Regions from separate parts of the Streptomyces sp. Y7 genome, predicted to be linked through region 2. Evidence: predicted binding sites of a transcription regulator. Region 2 holds the regulator's gene; each other region holds the start of a gene.

Region 1 (3,272 bases), on a different contig from region 2:
CTCGAGGCCGGCGTTCTCGGCGATCCAGCGCAGCGGCTCGACGGCGGCCTTGCGGACCACGGCGACACCGGTGGCCTCGTCGCCGGTCTTGTCGAGGTTGCCCTCGAGGACCTTGACGGCGTGGACCAGAGCGGAGCCACCACCGGAGACGATGCCCTCCTCGACCGCGGCGCGGGTCGCGGAGATGGCGTCCTCCAGACGGTGCTTCTTCTCCTTCAGCTCCACCTCGGTGGCGGCGCCGACCTTGATCACGCACACGCCGCCGGCCAGCTTCGCGAGGCGCTCCTGGAGCTTCTCGCGGTCCCAGTCGGAGTCGGTGTTCTCGATCTCGGCCTTGATCTGGGCGACGCGGCCCGTGACGTCCGCGGAGTCGCCGGCGCCGTCGACGACCGTGGTGTCGTCCTTGGTGACGGTGACGCGGCGGGCGCTGCCGAGCACGTCCAGGTCGGCCTGGTCGAGCTTGAGGCCGACCTCCTCGGAGATGACCGTGGCGCCGGTGAGGACCGCCAGGTCCTGCAGCATCGCCTTGCGGCGGTCACCGAAGCCGGGGGCCTTGACCGCGACCGCGTTGAAGGTGCCGCGGATCTTGTTGACGACCAGGGTCGACAGGGCCTCGCCGTCGACGTCCTCGGCGATGATCAGCAGCGGCTTGGAGCCACCCGACTGGATGACCTTCTCCAGCAGCGGCAGCAGGTCCGCGATGGAGGAGATCTTGCCCTGGTTGATGAGGATGTAGGGGTCCTCCAGGACCGCCTCCATGCGCTCCTGGTCCGTCACGAAGTACGGCGACAGGTAGCCCTTGTCGAAGGCCATGCCCTCGGTGAAGTCCAGCTCCAGACCGAAGGTGTTGGACTCCTCGACGGTGATGACACCGTCCTTGCCGACCTTGTCCATCGCCTCGGCGATGAGCTCGCCGACCTGCTGGTCCTGGGCGGACAGCGCGGCGACCGCGGCGATGTCGGACTTCTCGTCGATCGGGCGGGCCGAGGCCAGGAGGTCCTCGGAGACGGCGGCCACGGCCGCGTCGATGCCCTTCTTGAGCGCGGCCGGGGAGGCACCCGCGGCGACGTTCTTCAGGCCCTCGCGGACCAGCGCCTGGGCCAGCACGGTGGCGGTGGTGGTGCCGTCACCAGCGATGTCGTTGGTCTTGGTCGCCACCTCCTTCACCAGCTGGGCGCCGAGGTTCTCGTACGGGTCCTCGATCTCGACCTCACGGGCGATCGTGACACCGTCGTTGGTGATGGTGGGCGCGCCGAACTTCTTGTCGATGACGACGTTGCGGCCCTTGGGGCCGATCGTCACCTTGACCGTGTCGGCCAGCTTGTTGACGCCGCGCTCGAGGGCGCGACGGGCGTCCTCGTCGAACTTCAGGATCTTCGCCATGACAGCGGGAGCCCTCTCGAAATCTGTGGGTTAAAAAGACACTGCGCCCCGGGCGCCCGGCTTCTTATGTGGTCGCGGGGGCCAGGGGCGCAGCTGGAAGCAAAATGCTCGAGGTGTCTTACTTCTCGATGATCGCGAGCACGTCGCGAGCCGAGAGGACGAGGTACTCCTCGCCGTTGTACTTCACCTCGGTGCCGCCGTACTTGCTGTACAGCACGATGTCGCCGGTCTTGACGTCGAGCGGCAGGCGCTCGCCGTTCTCGAAGCGGCCCGGGCCCACGGCCAGGACGACGCCCTCCTGGGGCTTCTCCTTGGCGGTGTCCGGGATGACCAGGCCAGAGGCGGTGGTCTGCTCGGCGTCGAGCGGCTGGACCACGATGCGGTCCTCAAGCGGCTTGATGGCAACCTTGGAGCTGGTGGTCGTCACGATCCGACCTCCCCCTTCGGAGATCTCACGGGGTTAACTGTCTGAGGTGGCGACCAGGTGGATCCGTCGTCGCGGGTGCCGGACCTGCCCGTCGCGTAGTTGGCACTCTCCAGTGGGGAGTGCCAGAGCCGAGACTATGACCGCGATTAGCACTCGGTCAAGCGGACTGCTAATTCGCTGCGCCGGCCGGGCCGCGTTCGGGTGACGGACATCGCCGTGGCCCTGCCCTGGGAGCCGCGCCCCCACACCCCCGCTCCGCCTGAACCGCCCCGTCCTCGAACGCCGGACGGGCCGCCGGGGCTACAGGTAGTCCTCCAGGCGCGCCACCGTCAGCCCCTGTCTCTGCGTCTCCCGCAGCAGCCTCGTGGTCCGCTCCCGCAGACTCAGCCCGGTCGGCTCACTCGAAGGGACCGACACGATGTCCCCGGCTCGCAGCCGTCCAGGGCCGTGCGCGTAGGTCAGTTCGCCGTCGCCCTCCATCGCCGCGCGCCACAGCACCACCGCCGTCACACCGCAGTCGGCCGCCGCGCGGAGCGTGGTGGTGTCGTACGTGCCGTAGGGCGGGCGGAAGAAGCGGGGGCGGATGCCGAAGCGGGCCCGGAGCTTGTTCTGCTGGCCGCAGATCTCGGCGCGCTGGCCGGCGTACGGCAGACCGCGCAGGGCGGCATGGTCGAGGGTGTGGTTCTGGATCGACGCGCCCACCGAGCGCAGCCGGGCGAAGTGGCCGTAGCCCGGGCCGACCACGCTGTCGGTGAGGAACATGCTGACCGGCAGCCGCAGCTCACGGACCATGTCGACGAAGCGGGGATCCTTCTCGGCGCCGTCGTCGTAGGTGAGGAAGACGACCCGCTCGCGGGTGGGGACGTGGTGCACGACGGGCAGCCCGCCCGCGGCCGGACGCGGCGCCCTGCGGGCGGGCGGGGGCGGCGGCGCGGGCAGCGGGGCGGTCAGGCCCCAGCGGCGGAACGGCTGTGCCTGGTGTGTGGGGTTCTTCGCCGAGTGCGCCGTCCGCTCGGCCGGCCCGCCGCGGGGGTCGGGCGCACCGGCCGGCCGGTCGCAGCCGGCGAGCAGGGCGGACGCCAGGACCACTGCCGCGAGGACGCGCTGCCCCGGCGTCCGCGCCGGTCTCACAGGTAGTCCTCCAGCCGTGCGACCGCGTACCCCTCGGCCGTCACCTTGTTCAGGAACCGGCGGATCATGTCGGGCATTGTGCCCTTCCAGTCCTCCCTGCCCCGGAAATGACTGAGCACGATGTCACCCGGTCGGATCCTCCGGTCCGGCTCGCGGTACTCCCAGTGGTCGACGAAGACCTCCTCGTTCCACAGCGGGACGTACTCGATGCCGCAGGACTTCGCGGCGCGCAGGCTGTCGCGGTCGTAGTTGCCGTAGGGCGGGCGGAAGAGCAGCGGGCGCCTGCCGTAGCGCTCCTCGATGACCTCCTGCATGCCGCAGATCTCGTGCT
Region 2 (3,272 bases):
AGCTTGGTCGGGGTCTGGACCTCGACGTGCACGATGAGGTCGCCCCGGCCGCCGCCCCGCAGATGCGTGACACCGCGCCCGTGCAGCGGGATCGACTGGCCGGACTGGGTGCCGGGCCGGATGTCGACCTCCTCCATGCCGTCCAGCGTCTCCAGCGGCACCTTCGTGCCGAGCGCCGCCGCGGTCATCGGGATGGTGACCGTGCAGTGCAGGTCGTCGCCGCGCCGCTGGAACGTCGAGTGGGGGAGTTCGTGGATCTCGACGTACAGGTCACCGGCGGGACCGCCGCCGGGCCCGACCTCGCCCTCACCGGCGAGCTGGATCCGGGTGCCGTTGTCGACACCGGCCGGGATCTTGACCGTCAGGGTGCGCCGGGACCGGACGCGGCCGTCGCCGGCGCACTCGGGGCACGGCGTCGGGACGACGGTGCCGAAGCCCTGGCACTGCGGGCAGGGGCGCGAGGTCATGACCTGGCCCAGGAAGGACCGCGTCACCTGCGACACCTCACCGCGGCCGCGGCACATGTCACACGTCTGGGCGGAGGTGCCGGGTGCGGCCCCTTCGCCGTTGCAGGTGTTGCAGACGACGGCCGTGTCGACCTGGATGTCCTTCGTGGTGCCGAAGGCCGCCTCGTCGAGCTCGACCTCCAGCCGGATCATCGCGTCCTGGCCGCGCCGGGTGCGCGAGCGCGGACCGCGCTGGGACGCCGTACCGAAGAAGGCGTCCATGATGTCCGAGAAGTTGCCGAAGCCGCCCGCGCCGAAGCCGCCCGCGCCCGCGCCGCCCGCCTGGGACAGCGGGTCGCCGCCGAGGTCGTAGACCTGCTTCTTCTGCGGGTCCGACAGCACCTCGTAAGCGGCGTTGATCTCCTTGAACCGCTCCTGGGTCTTCGGGTCCGGGTTGACGTCCGGGTGCAGCTCGCGGGCGAGCCGCCGGAAGGCCTTCTTGATCTCTTCCTGCGACGCGTCGCGGCGCACGCCGAGCACGGCGTAGTAGTCCGTGGCCACTTACGACTCCGCCAGGATCTGTCCGACGTAACGTGCCACTGCGCGTACCGCTCCCATCGTTCCCGGGTAATCCATGCGGGTCGGTCCGACCACGCCGAGCTTGGCGACTGCCTCGCCGCCCGAACCGTAGCCCACCGAGACCACGGAAGTGGAGTTGAGTCCCTCATAGGCGTTCTCGTGCCCGATCCGCACGGTCATGCCCGAATCCCCGGCCTCGCCAAGCAACTTGAGGAGGACGACCTGTTCCTCCAGGGCTTCCAGGACCGGCCGGATGGTGAGGGGGAAGTCATGTCCGAAGCGGGTGAGATTGGCGGTGCCGCCGATCATCAGCCGCTCCTCGTTCTCCTCGACGAGTGTCTCCAGGAGGGTGGAGAGCACGGTCGAGACGGTGCCGCGGTCCTCGATGTCGAAGGCCTCGGGGAGGTCCTCGACGAGCCGGGGCACATCGGTGAAGCGCCGCCCCGCGACCTTGCTGTTCAGCCGCGCCCGCAGATCCGCGAGCGAGGCCTCGCCGAACGGCGCCGGGCAGTCGACCATCCGCTGCTCGACCCGTCCGGTGTCCGTGATCAGCACCAGCATCACCCGAGCGGGCGCCAGCGAGAGCAGTTCGACGTGCCGGACGGTGGACCGGGTCAGCGACGGGTACTGCACGACGGCGACCTGCCGGGTGAGCTGCGCGAGCAGCCGTACGGTCCGGGCCACCACGTCGTCGAGGTCGACGGCGCCGTCGAGGAAGTTCTGGATGGCGCGTCGCTCGGGCGGGGTCATCGGTTTGACGCCGGCGAGCTTGTCGACGAACAGCCGGTAGCCCTTGTCGGTGGGGATGCGCCCGGCGCTGGTGTGCGGCTGGGCGATGAAGCCCTCGTCCTCCAGGGCCGCCATGTCGTTGCGGACGGTCGCCGGGGAGACGCCGAGGTTGTGCCGCTCGGTGAGCGCCTTGGAGCCGACGGGCTCCTCCGTGCCGACGTAGTCCTGGACGATGGCGCGCAGCACCTGGAGCCTGCGTTCACTCAGCATCTCGCGCACACCTCCAGAAGGTCGTTCCCCTTGGCATCTTTCCTGGCACTCTGTCCATCCGAGTGCCAGCCGTCCCCGGCCAGTGTACGGCGGTGGGGTACACCCCGGGCAAGGCCGGGCCAGGTCCGCCGTGCTCGACGCGGGTGTCCCCGCTAGCGTCGCCGCATGACGGTGACTTGGGAAGAGCTGGGATGGGAGGAGCTGGCGTCCGGCGTGGGCCGGTGTCGGCTTCCGGGCTGGGACTGCACGGCGGGGCTGGTCGTGGGCGACGGCACGGCACTGATCGTCGACGCCGGTTCCAGCCTCGCGGAGGGCGTGCGGCTGCGTACGCAGGCGCAGTGGCTCGCCGGTCACCGTGTGACTCATCTCGCGCTGACGCACCCCCACTTCGACCATGTCTTCGGTGCGGCGGCGTTCGCGGGCACGGAGGTCTACGGCCCGGTCGGCATGGACACGGTGCTCGACGGCCGGCAGGCGCGCGAGGAGCTGCGGGACGACGCGGTGACCAACGGCCTGGATCCGGCCGCGGCGGAGGAGGCGGTGGACGCGCTGATCCGCCCGCACCACCAGGTCAGCGGCGAGTGGACGCTCGACCTGGGGGGTGGCCGCCAGGTCCTGCTGGCGAACGTGGGCCCGGCCCACACCGCCCACGATCTGGTCGTGCTCGTGCCGGGCGACACCCCCGGCGACCGGGAGGTGGTGTTCTGCGGCGATCTGGTGGAGGAGTCGGGTGAACCCCAGGCCGGTCCCGACGCGGTGCCGTCGCGCTGGCCGGCCGCCCTGGACCGTCTCCTCGCCCTGGGCGGCGAGGACGCGCTGTACGTGCCCGGTCACGGAGCGGTGGTGGACGCGCGGTTCGTCCGGCGCCAGCGCGAGGCCCTGGCCACCCGTTTCGGCGTGTCGCGCTGATCCGCCGGACGGGTGGGCCGCGCTTCTCCTATCGTCATCCGAATGCGCCAGTACTCCCCGGACCTGACCCCGCCCTGGAAGAAGAAGCCCGGGCCCGTCCCCGAGGTCCCCGCGGAGCCCGGCCTCGTGGTCGAGGAGCCCGGCACGGGGTTCTGCGGCGCGGTGATCCGCTGCGAGGCGGGCACGGTGACCCTGGAGGACCGCTTCGGCAAGCACCGGGTGTTCCCGATGGAGCCGCGCGGGTTCCTGCTGGAGGGCAAGGTGGTGACGCTCGTCCGGCCGACGGGCGCGGCCCCGGTACGCCCCACCCGTACGGCCTCCGGTTCGGTCGCCGTCCCC
Region 3 (3,272 bases), on a different contig from region 2:
ATCTGCGAGCAGCTCGGCTGGCAGCTCCCGGACCAGCTGGTCGTCCCGATCGCGTCCGGCTCGCAGCTCACCAAGATCGACAAGGGACTCCAGGAGCTGATCAAGCTCGGGCTCGTCGAGGACAAGCCGTACAAGATCTTCGGGGCGCAGGCCGAGGGCTGCTCGCCGGTGTCGACCGCGTTCAAGGCCGGCCACGACGTGGTCCGCCCGCAGAAGCCGAACACCATCGCCAAGTCGCTGGCCATCGGCAACCCGGCCGACGGGCCGTACGTCCTCGACATCGCGCGCCGCACCGGCGGGTTCGTGGAGGATGTGACGGACGAGCAGGTCGTCGAGGCCATCAAGATCCTCGCCCGGACCGAGGGCATCTTCGCCGAGACCGCCGGCGGTGTGACCGTGGGCGTGACGAAGAAGCTGATCGAGAACGGCGTCCTCGACCCCACGAAGACCACCGTCGTGCTGAACACCGGCGACGGCCTCAAGACGCTGGACGCGGTGGCCGGTACGGGGCTCACTGCGACAATTCGTCCCAACCTGGACTCGTTCCGCGAGGCCGGCCTCGCATAGTCGTTTTTCGTCCGCGGGTCGGTGGGGGCTGGTCGCGCAGTTCCCCGCGCCCCTGGGCCCGTTACACCTGACCGGAGGTTTCATCGTGAGCGTCAACGTCCGCATCCCCACCATCCTGCGCACCTACACGGGTGGCCAGGCCGAAGTCGCCGCCGAAGGTGCGACCCTCGCCGAGGTCATCTCCGACCTGGAGAAGAACCACACCGGGATCGCCGCCCGGGTGCTCGACGACCAGGGCAAGCTGCGCCGGTTCGTCAATGTGTACGTCAACGACGACGACGTGCGTTTTGAGCAGGGCCTCGAGACGGCGACCCCGGACGGTGCGGGCGTTTCCATCATCCCGGCCGTCGCCGGCGGCTGATCGAGGCTGACAGAATGACCGATCATTACCATCGGTAACCCAGGTTACTGAGAGTTCATTGAATTGCCCCCTCCGTGAGAGAAGCGGAGGGGGCAATTCTGTGTGGTTGAGCGAGGTACAGTTGGGGAACGTGCCGCCGATCTCCGAGTCGGTTGCCCTTGATTTCTGCCGCAGGCCCGACAAGAAGTAGCCAAAGTGTGCGGGTTTTTTGCGGCTTCTGTTCCTTTTGCCGGGTCCGACTTGACCTGAAGTCAGCGGAATTGTCCCCACATTCCCGACCGGTCGTGCCCGGATTTCTCGTCCGATTGACCTGTTGCAGACGGCAGTTGGGCAGATACATTCAGCCGCGGTCGACGCGTTCCGGCGCACGCCCCCGACCGATGGGGGGTGAGGTCTGACCCGGATCCGCGAAGTGTGGATCTGTGCAAGGGCCAGTAATAGGGGAGTTAGGCATGGCTCAGGGCACCGTCAAGTGGTTCAACGCGGAGAAGGGGTACGGCTTCATCGCGGTCGACGGTGGTGCGGATGTTTTCGTCCACTACAGCGCGATCCAGATGGACGGGTACCGCACCCTGGAAGAGGGCCAGCGGGTCGATTTCGAGATCTCGCAGGGTCAGAAGGGGCCGCAGGCGGACATGGTCCGTCTGGCGACCGGCTGAAGCACGCGTCGACTAACAGCAGCGACGTACTTCTTCGAAGGGCTCGCACCTCCCGGGGTGCGGGCCCTTCGTCGTGTTCAGGGTCCGTTCGTGGCCTGTTCGCCCGGGGCGGACACCGCGCGCTCGCTTCGCGAGCGCGCCTTGCACTCTCCTGGGTCGAGTGCTAATCATTGCGTTAGCACTCTGAAGGTGAGAGTGACAAAGAAGGACCGGGTCGGTGAGGCCCGCAGGCCAGGTGGGGCAAGGAACCACGAGGCAGGCGAGCCGTCCGTCGCGGGCGCGGGCGCGGTCCGAAGGAATCACCCCCAGTCCTGGAGGGACCACTTCACATGGCCAAGATCATCGCGTTCGACGAGGAGGCGCGGCGCGGCCTCGAGCGCGGCATGAACCAGCTCGCGGACGCCGTGAAGGTGACGCTCGGCCCCAAGGGCCGCAACGTCGTCCTCGAGAAGAAGTGGGGCGCCCCCACGATCACCAACGATGGTGTCTCCATCGCCAAGGAGATCGAGCTCGAGGACCCGTACGAGAAGATCGGCGCCGAGCTGGTCAAGGAAGTCGCCAAGAAGACGGACGACGTCGCCGGTGACGGTACGACCACCGCGACCGTTCTCGCCCAGGCCCTGGTCAAGGAGGGCCTGCGCAACGTAGCCGCCGGCGCCAACCCGATGGCCCTCAAGCGCGGCATCGAGCGTGCCGTCGAGGCCGTCTCCGCCGCCCTGCTGGAGCAGGCGAAGGACGTCGAGACCAAGGAGCAGATCGCCTCCACGGCCTCCATCTCCGCCGCCGACACCCAGATCGGCGAGCTCATCGCCGAGGCGATGGACAAGGTCGGCAAGGAAGGCGTCATCACCGTCGAGGAGTCCCAGACCTTCGGTCTGGAGCTGGAGCTCACCGAGGGTATGCGCTTCGACAAGGGCTACATCTCGGCGTACTTCGCCACCGACATGGAGCGGATGGAGGCGTCGCTCGACGACCCGTACATCCTCATCGCCAACTCCAAGATCGGCTCCGTCAAGGACCTGCTCCCGCTCCTGGAGAAGGTCATGCAGTCGGGCAAGCCGCTGCTGATCATCGCCGAGGACGTCGAGGGCGAGGCCCTGTCGACCCTGGTCGTCAACAAGATCCGCGGCACCTTCAAGTCCGTCGCCGTCAAGGCCCCGGGCTTCGGTGACCGCCGCAAGGCGATGCTGAACGACATCGCCATCCTCACCGGTGGCGAGGTCATCTCCGAGGAGGTCGGTCTCAAGCTCGAGAACACCTCCCTGGACCTCCTGGGCAAGGCCCGCAAGGTCGTCATCACCAAGGACGAGACCACCATCGTCGACGGTGCCGGCTCCTCGGAGCAGGTCGCGGGCCGGGTCAACCAGATCCGCGCCGAGATCGAGAACAGCGACTCGGACTACGACCGCGAGAAGCTCCAGGAGCGCCTGGCGAAGCTCGCCGGTGGCGTCGCCGTCATCAAGGCCGGTGCCGCGACCGAGGTCGAGCTCAAGGAGCGCAAGCACCGCATCGAGGACGCCGTGCGCAACGCCAAGGCGGCCGTCGAGGAGGGCATCGTCGCCGGTGGTGGCGTGGCTCTGCTCCAGGCTTCCCAGGTGTTCGAGAAGCTGGAGCTCGAAGGTGACGAGGCGACCGGCGCCAACGCCGTGAAGCTCGCGCTGGAGGCCCCGCTGAAGCAGATCGCC

What was found. The regulator HrcA, encoded in region 2, represses chaperone genes, less so after heat shock. The targets are predictions, from matches to a motif close to TTNGCACTCNGNNNNNCNGAGTGCNAA.
Region 1: groES (co-chaperone GroES) is a predicted target of HrcA. The motif match lies at 1,957-1,983, and genes of this name have one in related genera.
Region 3: groL (chaperonin GroEL) is a predicted target of HrcA. The motif match lies at 1,728-1,754, and genes of this name have one in related genera.

What each region holds. Positions count from the first base shown of each region.
Region 1 is NZ_JBIDDQ010000008.1:38,551-41,822, forward strand. It holds gene groL (chaperonin GroEL) at 1-1,383, opposite strand, end outside; gene groES (co-chaperone GroES) at 1,502-1,810, opposite strand; gene ACGFW6_RS21435 (polysaccharide deacetylase family protein) at 2,111-2,941, opposite strand; gene ACGFW6_RS21440 (polysaccharide deacetylase family protein) at 2,938-3,272, opposite strand, start outside.
Region 2 is NZ_JBIDDQ010000012.1:111,929-115,200, reverse strand. It holds gene dnaJ (molecular chaperone DnaJ) at 1-1,007, opposite strand, end outside; gene hrcA (heat-inducible transcriptional repressor HrcA) at 1,008-2,024, opposite strand; gene ACGFW6_RS27055 (MBL fold metallo-hydrolase) at 2,190-2,933, shown strand; gene ACGFW6_RS27050 (DUF3097 domain-containing protein) at 2,976-3,272, shown strand, end outside.
Region 3 is NZ_JBIDDQ010000019.1:12,891-16,162, reverse strand. It holds gene thrC (threonine synthase) at 1-567, shown strand, start outside; gene ACGFW6_RS32715 (MoaD/ThiS family protein) at 653-928, shown strand; gene ACGFW6_RS32710 (cold-shock protein) at 1,381-1,587, shown strand; gene groL (chaperonin GroEL) at 1,917-3,272, shown strand, end outside.